Regions from separate parts of the Paenibacillus sp. FSL R7-0312 genome, predicted to be linked through region 2. Evidence: riboswitches for the same ligand, from Rfam matches in the RefSeq annotation. Region 2 holds a riboswitch; each other region holds the start of a gene.
What was found. Region 2 has a riboswitch for cobalamin ahead of MKX70_RS03355 (anaerobic ribonucleoside triphosphate reductase). Riboswitches for the same ligand answer to the same signal wherever they lie in the genome.
Positions count from the first base shown of each region.

Region 1: it holds a riboswitch for cobalamin, as region 2 does, so the genes downstream of both, MKX70_RS29940 (energy-coupling factor ABC transporter permease) here and MKX70_RS03355 (anaerobic ribonucleoside triphosphate reductase) in region 2, are expected to answer to the same signal.
Region 3: it holds a riboswitch for cobalamin, as region 2 does, so the genes downstream of both, MKX70_RS00920 (S-layer homology domain-containing protein) here and MKX70_RS03355 (anaerobic ribonucleoside triphosphate reductase) in region 2, are expected to answer to the same signal.

Region 1 covers NZ_JBBORE010000001.1:6,900,212-6,903,488, forward strand. Annotated here, with positions in the region: gene cbiQ (cobalt ECF transporter T component CbiQ) at 1-190, opposite strand, end outside; gene MKX70_RS29935 (energy-coupling factor ABC transporter substrate-binding protein) at 187-483, opposite strand; gene MKX70_RS29940 (energy-coupling factor ABC transporter permease) at 483-1,247, opposite strand; cobalamin riboswitch at 1,523-1,717, opposite strand; gene MKX70_RS29945 (ArsR/SmtB family transcription factor) at 1,880-2,836, shown strand; gene MKX70_RS29950 (DUF6171 family protein) at 2,929-3,204, opposite strand; gene MKX70_RS29955 (alpha-N-arabinofuranosidase) at 3,218-3,277, opposite strand, start outside.
Region 2 covers NZ_JBBORE010000001.1:788,589-791,865, reverse strand. Annotated here, with positions in the region: gene MKX70_RS03355 (anaerobic ribonucleoside triphosphate reductase) at 1-1,404, opposite strand, end outside; cobalamin riboswitch at 1,751-1,981, opposite strand; gene MKX70_RS03350 (MTH1187 family thiamine-binding protein) at 2,322-2,630, shown strand; gene MKX70_RS03345 (sugar phosphate isomerase/epimerase family protein) at 2,681-3,277, shown strand, end outside.
Region 3 covers NZ_JBBORE010000001.1:210,338-213,614, forward strand. Annotated here, with positions in the region: gene MKX70_RS00920 (S-layer homology domain-containing protein) at 1-1,801, opposite strand, end outside; cobalamin riboswitch at 1,995-2,183, opposite strand; gene MKX70_RS00925 (GAP1-N2 domain-containing protein) at 2,700-3,277, opposite strand, start outside.

The DNA.
Region 1 (3,277 bases), 6.1 Mb from region 2:
AATAGGCGCGATAGGGAATTTTGGCATGCAGGATGCACCATGACATCATCCACAGCGTAATCACAATCTGCAGCACCGGATCCACTGTATAGGAGAGCAGGAACATCAGTGCCGCGAACGAGCTTTTCCACATGGGAGACAGCTGCCTTAAGGCATTATTATAAGAAAGGACATCAATTCGTCTGATCACTTCCTGATGCTGTTCTGCTTCGCCTGGCCTTGTTTCCCTTTCAGCAGCCCCAGTGAATATCCGATCACTCCGGCGCCAATCGCCGCCTGTAATGCGAACAGCATACTCTCCGTCTCACCCGGGATTTCGGTCAGCGGCTTGAACCAGGGTTCATATTCCGGGTTAATTTCTGTGATCACACTCTCGGCAGCATCATCGGCCCCGCCGAACTCCCCTTCTACGAACAACAGCGGCAGCACACACAACAGGACAACGGCCAGCAGCATCAACCCATTGTTCCATTTATTGCTCATTATGCATTTCCCCCTTTAACCTTGCGTTTCAGGAGCGACATTTCATTCGGACTGTACGATTTCAGCCAGTTCCACAATAATACGGTCAGCAGCCCTTCGCTGATGGCCAGCGGAATCTGCGTTACGGCAAAGATCCCTCCGAATTTGAGAAAAGACGCCAGGACCCCGCCATCCGCAGCCGGAAAAGCCACCGCAAGCTGGACGGAAGTCACTACATAAGTCATCAGGTCGGCAACCGCCGCCGCACAGAATAAGGCCAGCTTCTCTCGGTCCGGCAGCTTCATCAACAGCTTATAGACTGCATATCCGGCAAAAGGCCCCGCGACCGCCATCGAGAACGCATTCGCCCCGAGTGTAGTGATTCCCCCGTGCGCCAGAAGCAGCGCCTGAAACAACAGCACAATCGAGCCGATCACGCCCATCGGCAGCGGCCCCAGCATTACAGCACCAAGCCCTGTACCCGTAGGATGAGAGCTGCTTCCGGTAACGGAAGGCATTTTGAGCGCCGATAGAACGAACGTGAACGCCCCTGCCAGACCGAGCAGCAGCTTCAGCTCAGGATTCTCCTTGGTCATCGATCTAAGCCTGATAATCCCGAGCACAAAGAACGGTAAGAACGCCACCCACCAGAACACAGCCCAGCCTACCGGCAGAAACCCTTCCATAATGTGCATAGCCTGGGCCGTCCCAGGTTCATTCAGCAAAAAGAACACTGTAAATCCGGCAATCAGCGCCGCAAAACTCCAAAATCCGCGTTTCTTCATTTGTCAGCCTCCACGTTTCTTAAATATGGCAAACCAAAAAACTCCCGCCCTTCTGGGTGGGAGTGTATGTACGCAGGTATGATTCGATAGAGAGCACTGCCGTGCGCCAACAAAGGGCTCTGCACCCGGTCGCTCCGCATGGTCCGCTCAACGCTGTGTCTGCATAACATTGAGCCGGCTCTGATCTTGATCTTCAAGATTCCCTCCGGTTCTACAGGGGCACATCGCCTCATCTTATTAACCTATCCGTACACCGCTCCTATCCGCGTAGAGTCGTGGTGTGTGTAATCAAGGTAGGTCTCCTGGCTTGGAATACGGGCGCTGCATCCTTCGTCTTCCCCGGGATCTCCCCAAGTGACATCATGAAGTTCAGCTCTTCCTTACAGTGGCGGGACCGCTCGGGACTTGCACCCGATTCCCTGTTATCCCTTGCCTGATCCGGCAAGAGCACCTTGTTACATCGCTAATCCATCCTACATCATAGCGGAACAGGCTCTGCATGTCTGTGATAAAATTGGAGCGGCTGCGAGGCGCAGTATTCATTTGCTTGTTAGGCAATATTCATTTGCTTGTAAGAATATCATTTGAGTAATATAATTATTAACTATATAACCTGAACGTGGAGGCAGCACATGAAACTTGATCTAACCGAACAATCTTTACCCGTGTATGAAGCGTTATCCAGCGCTGTGCGCCTGCAGATGCTGCGGCTGCTGTCCGAACAGCCTATGAACGTCAAGGAACTGGCCGGGGCGCTGAAGCTCAGCAGTGCCATTATGACCATGCATGTGCGCAAGCTGGAAGCTGCCGGACTGATCCGCAGCCACATGGCTCCCGGGCGCAGCGGACTGCAGAAGATTTGTACACTGGCCGCCGAGAGTGCTGAGATTATTTTCCCCGGACAAGCCAGAACACAGCGCAGAGGCTACCGTAAGGAAATACCCGTGGGCCACTACTCTGATTTCCAGATTGAACCGACCTGCGGATTATCTACCACCGAGCGGGTAATCGGCAACTTTGACGATCCGCGGTATTTCTGGGATCAGGAGCGGGTGAATGCAGGCATCCTGTGGTTCGGCAAAGGATTCGTGGAATATAAAATCCCGAACTTCCTGCTGTCCAGCCAGAATCCTGAGGAACTGGTCATCACCATGGAGATTGCCTCCGAAGCCCCGTCCATCAATAATAACTGGCCCTCCGACATCACCTTCACACTGAACGGACAGCGGCTTGGATTCTGGACCAGCCCCGGCGACTACGGGGACAGCCCGGGCAAATACACTCCTTCCTGGTGGCCTGCGCTCACCAACCAATATGGACTGCTTAAGCAGCTGCGGATTACTCCGGCGGGCACGTTCATGGACGGTCAGAAGCTGTCAGAGGTTACGCTGGATCAGGTCAGTATCCGTGATAAACAGTGGACGTTCAAGGTTTCTGTGGAAGACGATGCGGAGCATATCGGTGGTCTTACCTTGTTCGGCAAGGGATTCGGCAACTACAACGAGGATCTGGTCTTTGAACTCTTTTATACAGATGCTGTTGAAGCGTCGGCAAATACCAGCCGGACGGAAGGACCCGGACAGGATTAGACAACAAACAGCGGCAGCAGGAGACCTTAAGATCAGGTCCCCCGCTGCCGCTGTTGCGGTTACGGTATTATTACTAGAGACAGCCATGCGGTTTAATCAGTCACAGGCTGCCACAAGCCGCCGCCCGGCAGCGGACAGCCGCGTGCCTTCAGCCGGGCCACGACCGGTATAATGCAGCCGCAGGCCGTGCAGGTCACGCCATCCTGCAGCTTAGGACAAGCTCTGCATAGAGCAACCCGCTCGGCATAGACTTCATCCGGGGCAGTGTTCCCCGGATTGAACATCGAAGAGGCCAGAATCCGGGCAATCTGCGCTTCCGTCACCTTGTACTCCTCCCGGCATCCCTTGCAGGCTGAAGTGGTTGTCATGCTGCTGTTCTCCTTACGCTTCCGGAGTAATTTCCAGTACAGTTACCGACATTGGCGGCAGAGTAACCGTCAG
Region 2 (3,277 bases):
CATATCTTCGCCATGGTGTTTGCCGTACATAGCCTTCATGCACTCGGCCATACCGATGAACCCAAGGGACAGGCTACCGTGCTTCAGCAGTTCACCTACGCTGTCTTCCGGTGCAAGCTGTTCGCCGCCTTCCCAGACGCCTTCACGCATCATGAAATCGGAGGCTTTGGCTTTCTGGGAAGCCTGAATGCGGAACCGGTGCAGCAGGCCGTCCAGCGCAACGTCCATATAATGATTAAGATCTTCGAAGAAGCCTTCCTCGTCAGCGGCAAGGCGACGGCCGGTTACTGTGCCGTAGGCTAGTCCCAAACGTACGAGGTTAAGCGTGTTGAATGAAAGATTGCCCTTGCCGGAGCAGTGGTTGCGTCCGAAGCGGTCACCCAGAACACGTGTCCGGCAGCCCATGGTGGCAAATTCAGTATCCGGATCGGCTGGATCGTAGTACTGCATATTCAGCGGAGCATCCAGATTGGCGAAGTTCGGATACAGTCGGCGTGCAGAGCACTCTGCTGCTTTCACGAACAGCTCATAGTTAGGATCACCAGGCTGCTGGTTGACACCCTGTTTGCATTTGAAGATCTGAATCGGGAACACCGGTGTTTCTCCGCTGCCAAGCCCGTTCATCGTAGCAGTTAACAGGGAGCTGATCACCAGCTGGCCTTCCGGAGAGGTGCAGGTTCCGTAGTTGATGCTGGTAAAAGGAATCTGGCCGCCGGAGCGGCTGGACATGGTATTCAGGTTATGTACCATACTCTCCGCGGCTTGAAGCGTTTCAATTTCTGTCTCTTTCAGGGCGAAACGGAAGGCACGCGGATACTTCTCTTCCAGATCGCTGCGGGTCATAGTAACCTCGCCGAGCGCTTCTCCGGCGGTACCTTCCTCGAAATATTCCATTCCTTTGCGGAACAGCTTGGTGAAGGATTTAGTGACATAAGGCGCGAGATCGTAATCCAGCTTGTTGGCGGATACGCCGCCGTACTGGGCATTTTGCTGGGACTGGAAAATAATCGCCACCAGCGACATAGCCGTCATAATCGAATTCGGAGGGCGGACGCTTCCGTTGCCGGTATTGAAGCCTTCGCGGAGCAGACGTTCAAACGGGATGAAGATGCAGTTGGTTGTTCCGATGGCATATTGATCCAGGTCGTGTACATATACAACATTATCTTCAATAGCCTGCACGAGCTGTGGCGGCATCGTGAAATTGCGTGCGTACCACTTGGAATATTCACTACCGAATTTGCTCATCTTGCCGGAGAAGCTCTCCCCGTTCAAGTTGGCATTCTCGCGCAGCAGATCCAAATCCCGGCTGTCGATAATATCCCGTCCCAAATGAATAACTTCTTCCAAAAGAACCTCCTGTACAGCTTGTCCTTCGTTATATCGTTTCTCCAGCAGCGTCATTGTATAGCTCTCTCCTCTCGGTATCATAAGCGTGAAGCATGTGCTCCAAGACATCAGTAAAAAGACATCTCCAGCCGGGAAGGCGGGAAATGCCCGAATGCGTAATGCAAATATCCGGAAGCGGAAATTTGCCGGTGGTCTTTGTGAAATATACGTAAAGGGGTATAGGGCTTGTTGTCTATGCTTATGTATAACCCGTTCTTGTACATTCCGCAGAAGCCGATACCTGAGAACGATACTCTATCGTCCTCAGGTATCGGCAGCCTCTGGCCCGATTAACGGAAAGGCTAACTCTGCTCGTGCAGGCCGCATGCGGGCACCTCGCCTGTTCCTCGCAGGAGTCTGAATGGTGCCACAGAAACAGGCAGGTCTCCTGGCTTCCGGTATGCCCTCCGGCGCCTTCCCGAGGGGCCTCGCAGCCCCTTAGTGGCTTGTTGCCGGTGGATGCTGCTCCAGCGGCATCTGGCGGCTGGAACATCCGGTTACAGTGGCGGGACCGCAGCGGTTTTGCACCGCGTTTCCCTATTAAGTCTCCTCTCGATTGAGAGAGTGAAACACCTGTTTCTACTATATTTTGTTGTTGTTTAATAAACGTAACTCAATATATTGTGTTTGTAAATGTTTTTTTACAATCCCGCGCGGGGAGCGGGTTCCGCAGGTTTACTCACAGATGATCCACAGTTAGTCCACAGGTAATCCACAACTTTCCTGTGGATATGGCCTTAAATGAGTCATAAATTGTCCCAAAAGATGCCACAAAGACTCCATAAATAGAGTGCGTCTAATCCTGGTAATTTTACGGGGGAGATAGTAATAGAGAGGGGGGTCTGTGGTTATTTGTGGGAGGGGCGCTGAAGGGTTACAATTAAGGAGTAAGGAAAGAGGAGACTCATCAAACTTGCAGGAGGGATTTCATAATGGCGATTGGTGAAGTGACCGTTATTCCGATTGGCACTGGCAGTACCAGTCTCAGCAGCTATGTGGCCGATATGCAGCGTGTGCTGCAGACCGTGGAGGGGATTACCTATGAGCTTACTTCGATGGGGACTATTATTGAAGGACCGGTTGCACGGATTCTGTCTGCAGTAGAAGCGCTGCATGAGTCGCCTTTTACTTCAGGAGCACAGAGAGTATCTACCTCGCTTAAAATTGATGACCGTCGTGACAAGTCTTCTACGAGCCGCAGCAAGCTGGAATCCGTGGAACGTAAGCTGCAAGGAGAGTAAGGAGTACCTGTAGTTGTAATCAGATTCAACCTATAAGGAGCGGATCTTTCATGGCAAAGGCCTCACAGCAAATCGGAATTCAAATGTACACACTGCGTGACCAGACAGAGCGCGATTTCCTGGGTACACTGGGCAAAGTGGCGGAGATGGGATACCAGGCGGTAGAATTCGCCGGTTATTTCGGCGTGTCTGCAGGAGAACTGCGCCGTACATTGGACCGGTTGGGTCTTGCTGCGCCTTCGGCGCATGTGGGCCTGGATTTCAGCAGTCTGGATAACATGGAACGGGCGTTAGCCAAAGAAATTGAATATGCGAAGGAACTTGGACTACAATATATGATCACCCCTTCGGCACCGCTTCCGCAGAACCCCTCGATGGAAGATGTGACGGCGGTGATTCCCTTCTTGGAGAAGGCCTCCGCGATGGTCCGTGCAGCAGGCCTGCAGTACGGGTATCACAACCATGATTATGAATTTGCGGAGGTAGACGGCAAAGCAGTCATCGATATATGGCTGGGGCAGATTCCTGCTGAGCATATGTTTGCCGAGTTTGATCTGGGGTGGGTATACAGGGGCGGGGCCCGGCCGATTGACTATGTCTCGCGTTATGCCGGGCGTGTTCCGCTGGTCCACATTAAGGATTTCGGG
Region 3 (3,277 bases), 580 kb from region 2:
TCAATCTCAGCAGCAGTGCCGCAAATTCAGCGCGGGTAATATTCTGCTTCGGTGCGAACACGAGGCTGCTCTCACTGACGCCGTCCATCAGCTTGCGGTCATAGGCCGTATACACGGACTCCAGCGCCCAAGGCGAGATTGACTTCACATCGGTAAAAGCAACACGGTTAGCCGCAGCAGAAGCCACGGTCAGCGGCTGCGAATAGCGGACTACCGCAGGTGTGCTGTCCTTGAGATATCCGGTAACGGTAATTGTATATTTATTCGCTGGCAGGCCGCCGGCAACAACAGCTGAACCCGCAGCATCCGTAACAGCAGTTTTACCGCTGATAGATACCTGAACCCCTGCGGCTGCTGAGGATACCGGGTCGGAAGTGAAGGTCGCTTCATTCCATACCCACTGCTTTTGAGTTACTTTTACAGTAATATCTTGTCCAGGCTGCGGCTGTGCAGGGGAGACCGTCACGGACTCTACCACCTGTGTGTTATCCCCGCCATAATAGACAAGCACGCGGTCATTCTCCGCAAGAAGGAAATCACCCATGCCTACACTTGGATAAATCCATGCTCCACCACGCGCTACAACATACATCCATCCGTCATAGCCGCCAAAAGCACCTGCAGTCACGCCGCCAATTCCCGTCACATAATTACCCGCTTCATTGACCAGGGCCACCTTCTTCGCCGCCGCTGCCTTCTCCAGGGCTTGAAGTACATTTCCAGCATATACAGTGCCTTCTGCCAGGGTTCCATTAGGGCCCTCAATGGCAACAGACACACTAACCTGAGGACTTTTCACAGGTGAATTGCTAAGATCATAGAGCTTGCTGCCTGTGCTGAAAAGCTTGTAAGCTACCAATGCTTCCAGCGCCTGCTCTGTCGAGAGCTGATTGTAGCTTCCGCCCGCTGTATGAGCGAACCCGCCGCCTGCTGCACTGAAGCTAAGGAGCTTACTGACAAGGTTCACATTGTTTGCGGTATACTCCGCTCCTGCCGGGTCAATCCCAAAGGAAGACAGTCCAATAATGGCTTGAGCGACACTCTCGCTACTGTCACCATAGCCGCCGTTCTTGTCCTGTGCAGTCGCCAGCCAGGCTGCCGCCCGCTGACCCGCGGTATTGGCTGCCGGATCATCCTTATGTCCTGCCAGCACCGTAAGCACCATCGCTGTCATGTCCGGATCACTAGCCCCCGTAGTCAGGGTGAAGCCTCCGTCAGTATTCTGTTTGGACAGGATCTCAGCCAGCAGTTTCGCCGGCGTCCATTTGGCATTGTCAGGCATAGTATAAGTTCCGGAATCAAGCGCCAGCAGTACGTAGGCTGCGTTGTTCAGCGTCTGGCCGGTAATTTTATCGTTATTGTAGAGCTTCTCAATCAGGTTGTAGCCGGCGACATCTGCCGGATTCCCGCCAAGCGCCCTTACCGCAAGCGTAATCCGCGCATATTCCGTAGCTCTGGCGTAAACACCCTTGGCTGCGGCTACTTTACTCTCAAGCGCCTTTAAATAACTATCCGGAACCTTGTAGCCCGCCTGCGCAAGGCCGATGGCCTGCCAGTCGGACTGGACTCCGGCCTTCAGCACAAACTCCGAAGTGGCATAGACTGCCTCAGCTACATTAACTGCTGTGCCTGCCGGTTGAGCTGAGGCTGTATTCGCGGCATTCAAGCTTAACTGGGCTGATGCGGTATCACTCTGGGCAAAAGCCTGTCCTGCCGGAGCCACGGATGCCCCCAGAACCGCGAACATCATGACAACGATCAGACCCAGCCGGATAAACTTAGATGATAGATTGTTCTTCATTGCTTGACCTCTTTCTGTGAATAGAATGGTATAGATGAATCCTGCGTCCTCCGCTGATGCGGGTGCAACATAAAGACCGCCCTGTACAGGGCGGCCGGGGAAGGATATAATACATGCGGCTGAAATGAGGATTCCCTACACACAGCCCCTGCTTATATTTGCACCTGTTCCGCATTCTTACCCCCGAAGAATAGAAACAACAACGAAAAAGGCAGGTCTCCTGGCTTACGCATCATTGCTTCCCCCGCCTTCCCATCCGATCATCAGACAGTGGCTTCTCAGGAGTCGCTCCGCATTTACAGTGGCGGGACCGCACCGGACTTACACCGGCCTTCCCTTTTAAGCAGATTACTCTCGTAGAACCGGCATGGCTATCTGTTGCATGACAGCGCCTATTTCTACGGAAATCCGCACCTTTTTCCAAAGCTTATTAAATTTTAATATTCTCAAACAATCATATCTACTATTCCCCTGTATGTCTATAGACAAGCTGCTTCAATTATAGGCAGACCCTGCCCCTTCCACACAAAAAAGCCTGAACAACACTTGCCGCATTCTCCCGGCATATCGTGCTGTTCAGGACTTAAATAGTGATTCTTCCGCTTCCGGCAAGAGCCAGAAGCTTGTTGATTGTATTATGTACAACAGAATGGGAATAAAAGACGGCGATAAGGCATTCTGCTGTATTTCATACAATTGATTGTGGAATATACCCCTGATAGGCTCAGAAATCCGGAATCTAATGCATCAAATACAATAGAACGCATAATAGGGCTGATTATTCCGGATTTGAGTGTATAAAATACAATGACCCCTCTGCCAACTTTGGCGGCAGCACCGTTGATGAAATGCCGGACTTCTCTTACATCCGGCTTCGCCAATTCAGGCTCTCACTCAATCATTCCGCATCCGTGTCCGGGCTGGCGGAAGGAGTGGGGTCGGTGCCGGGTGTAGTCTCCGGAGTAGTGCTCGGGGTACTTCCCGGAATGCTCCCCGGACTAGCCTGTAGCTTCAGCGTATAGATTCCGGCGGTGATCATATCATCCGCGGCCAGCTTCGCGCCAGGCTCCAGCTCCACCGTCACTTCATATACGCGCGCAGGGATTCCTGCGCCCGATGCACCCGCTGCCGGGGAGGCCTCGGCTGCTTCCCCGTTCGCGCCGCCGTCAACCCCGGCGCCTGCCTCACCAGTGCCGCCGCTATTCCCAGCGGCGGCATTTCCACTCGTGCCGCCGTCATTCCCTGCGCCTGCTTCACCAGTACCGCCGCTATTTCCAGCGGCCCCATCTCCGCCGCCGTCAGTCCCCACGGCTCCCTCATCAGAGCCGCCGTCAACTCCGGCGGCCAGGCAACTGCTCGCAGTTGCTACAACCTTGTAAGTGTCCGCAACGTTATTACCGGACATCACAATGATCTCCGCCGGGTTGAAGGCGGAGCAGTCCGCCACAGCGGCAAAGCTGAACACCAGCTTGACGC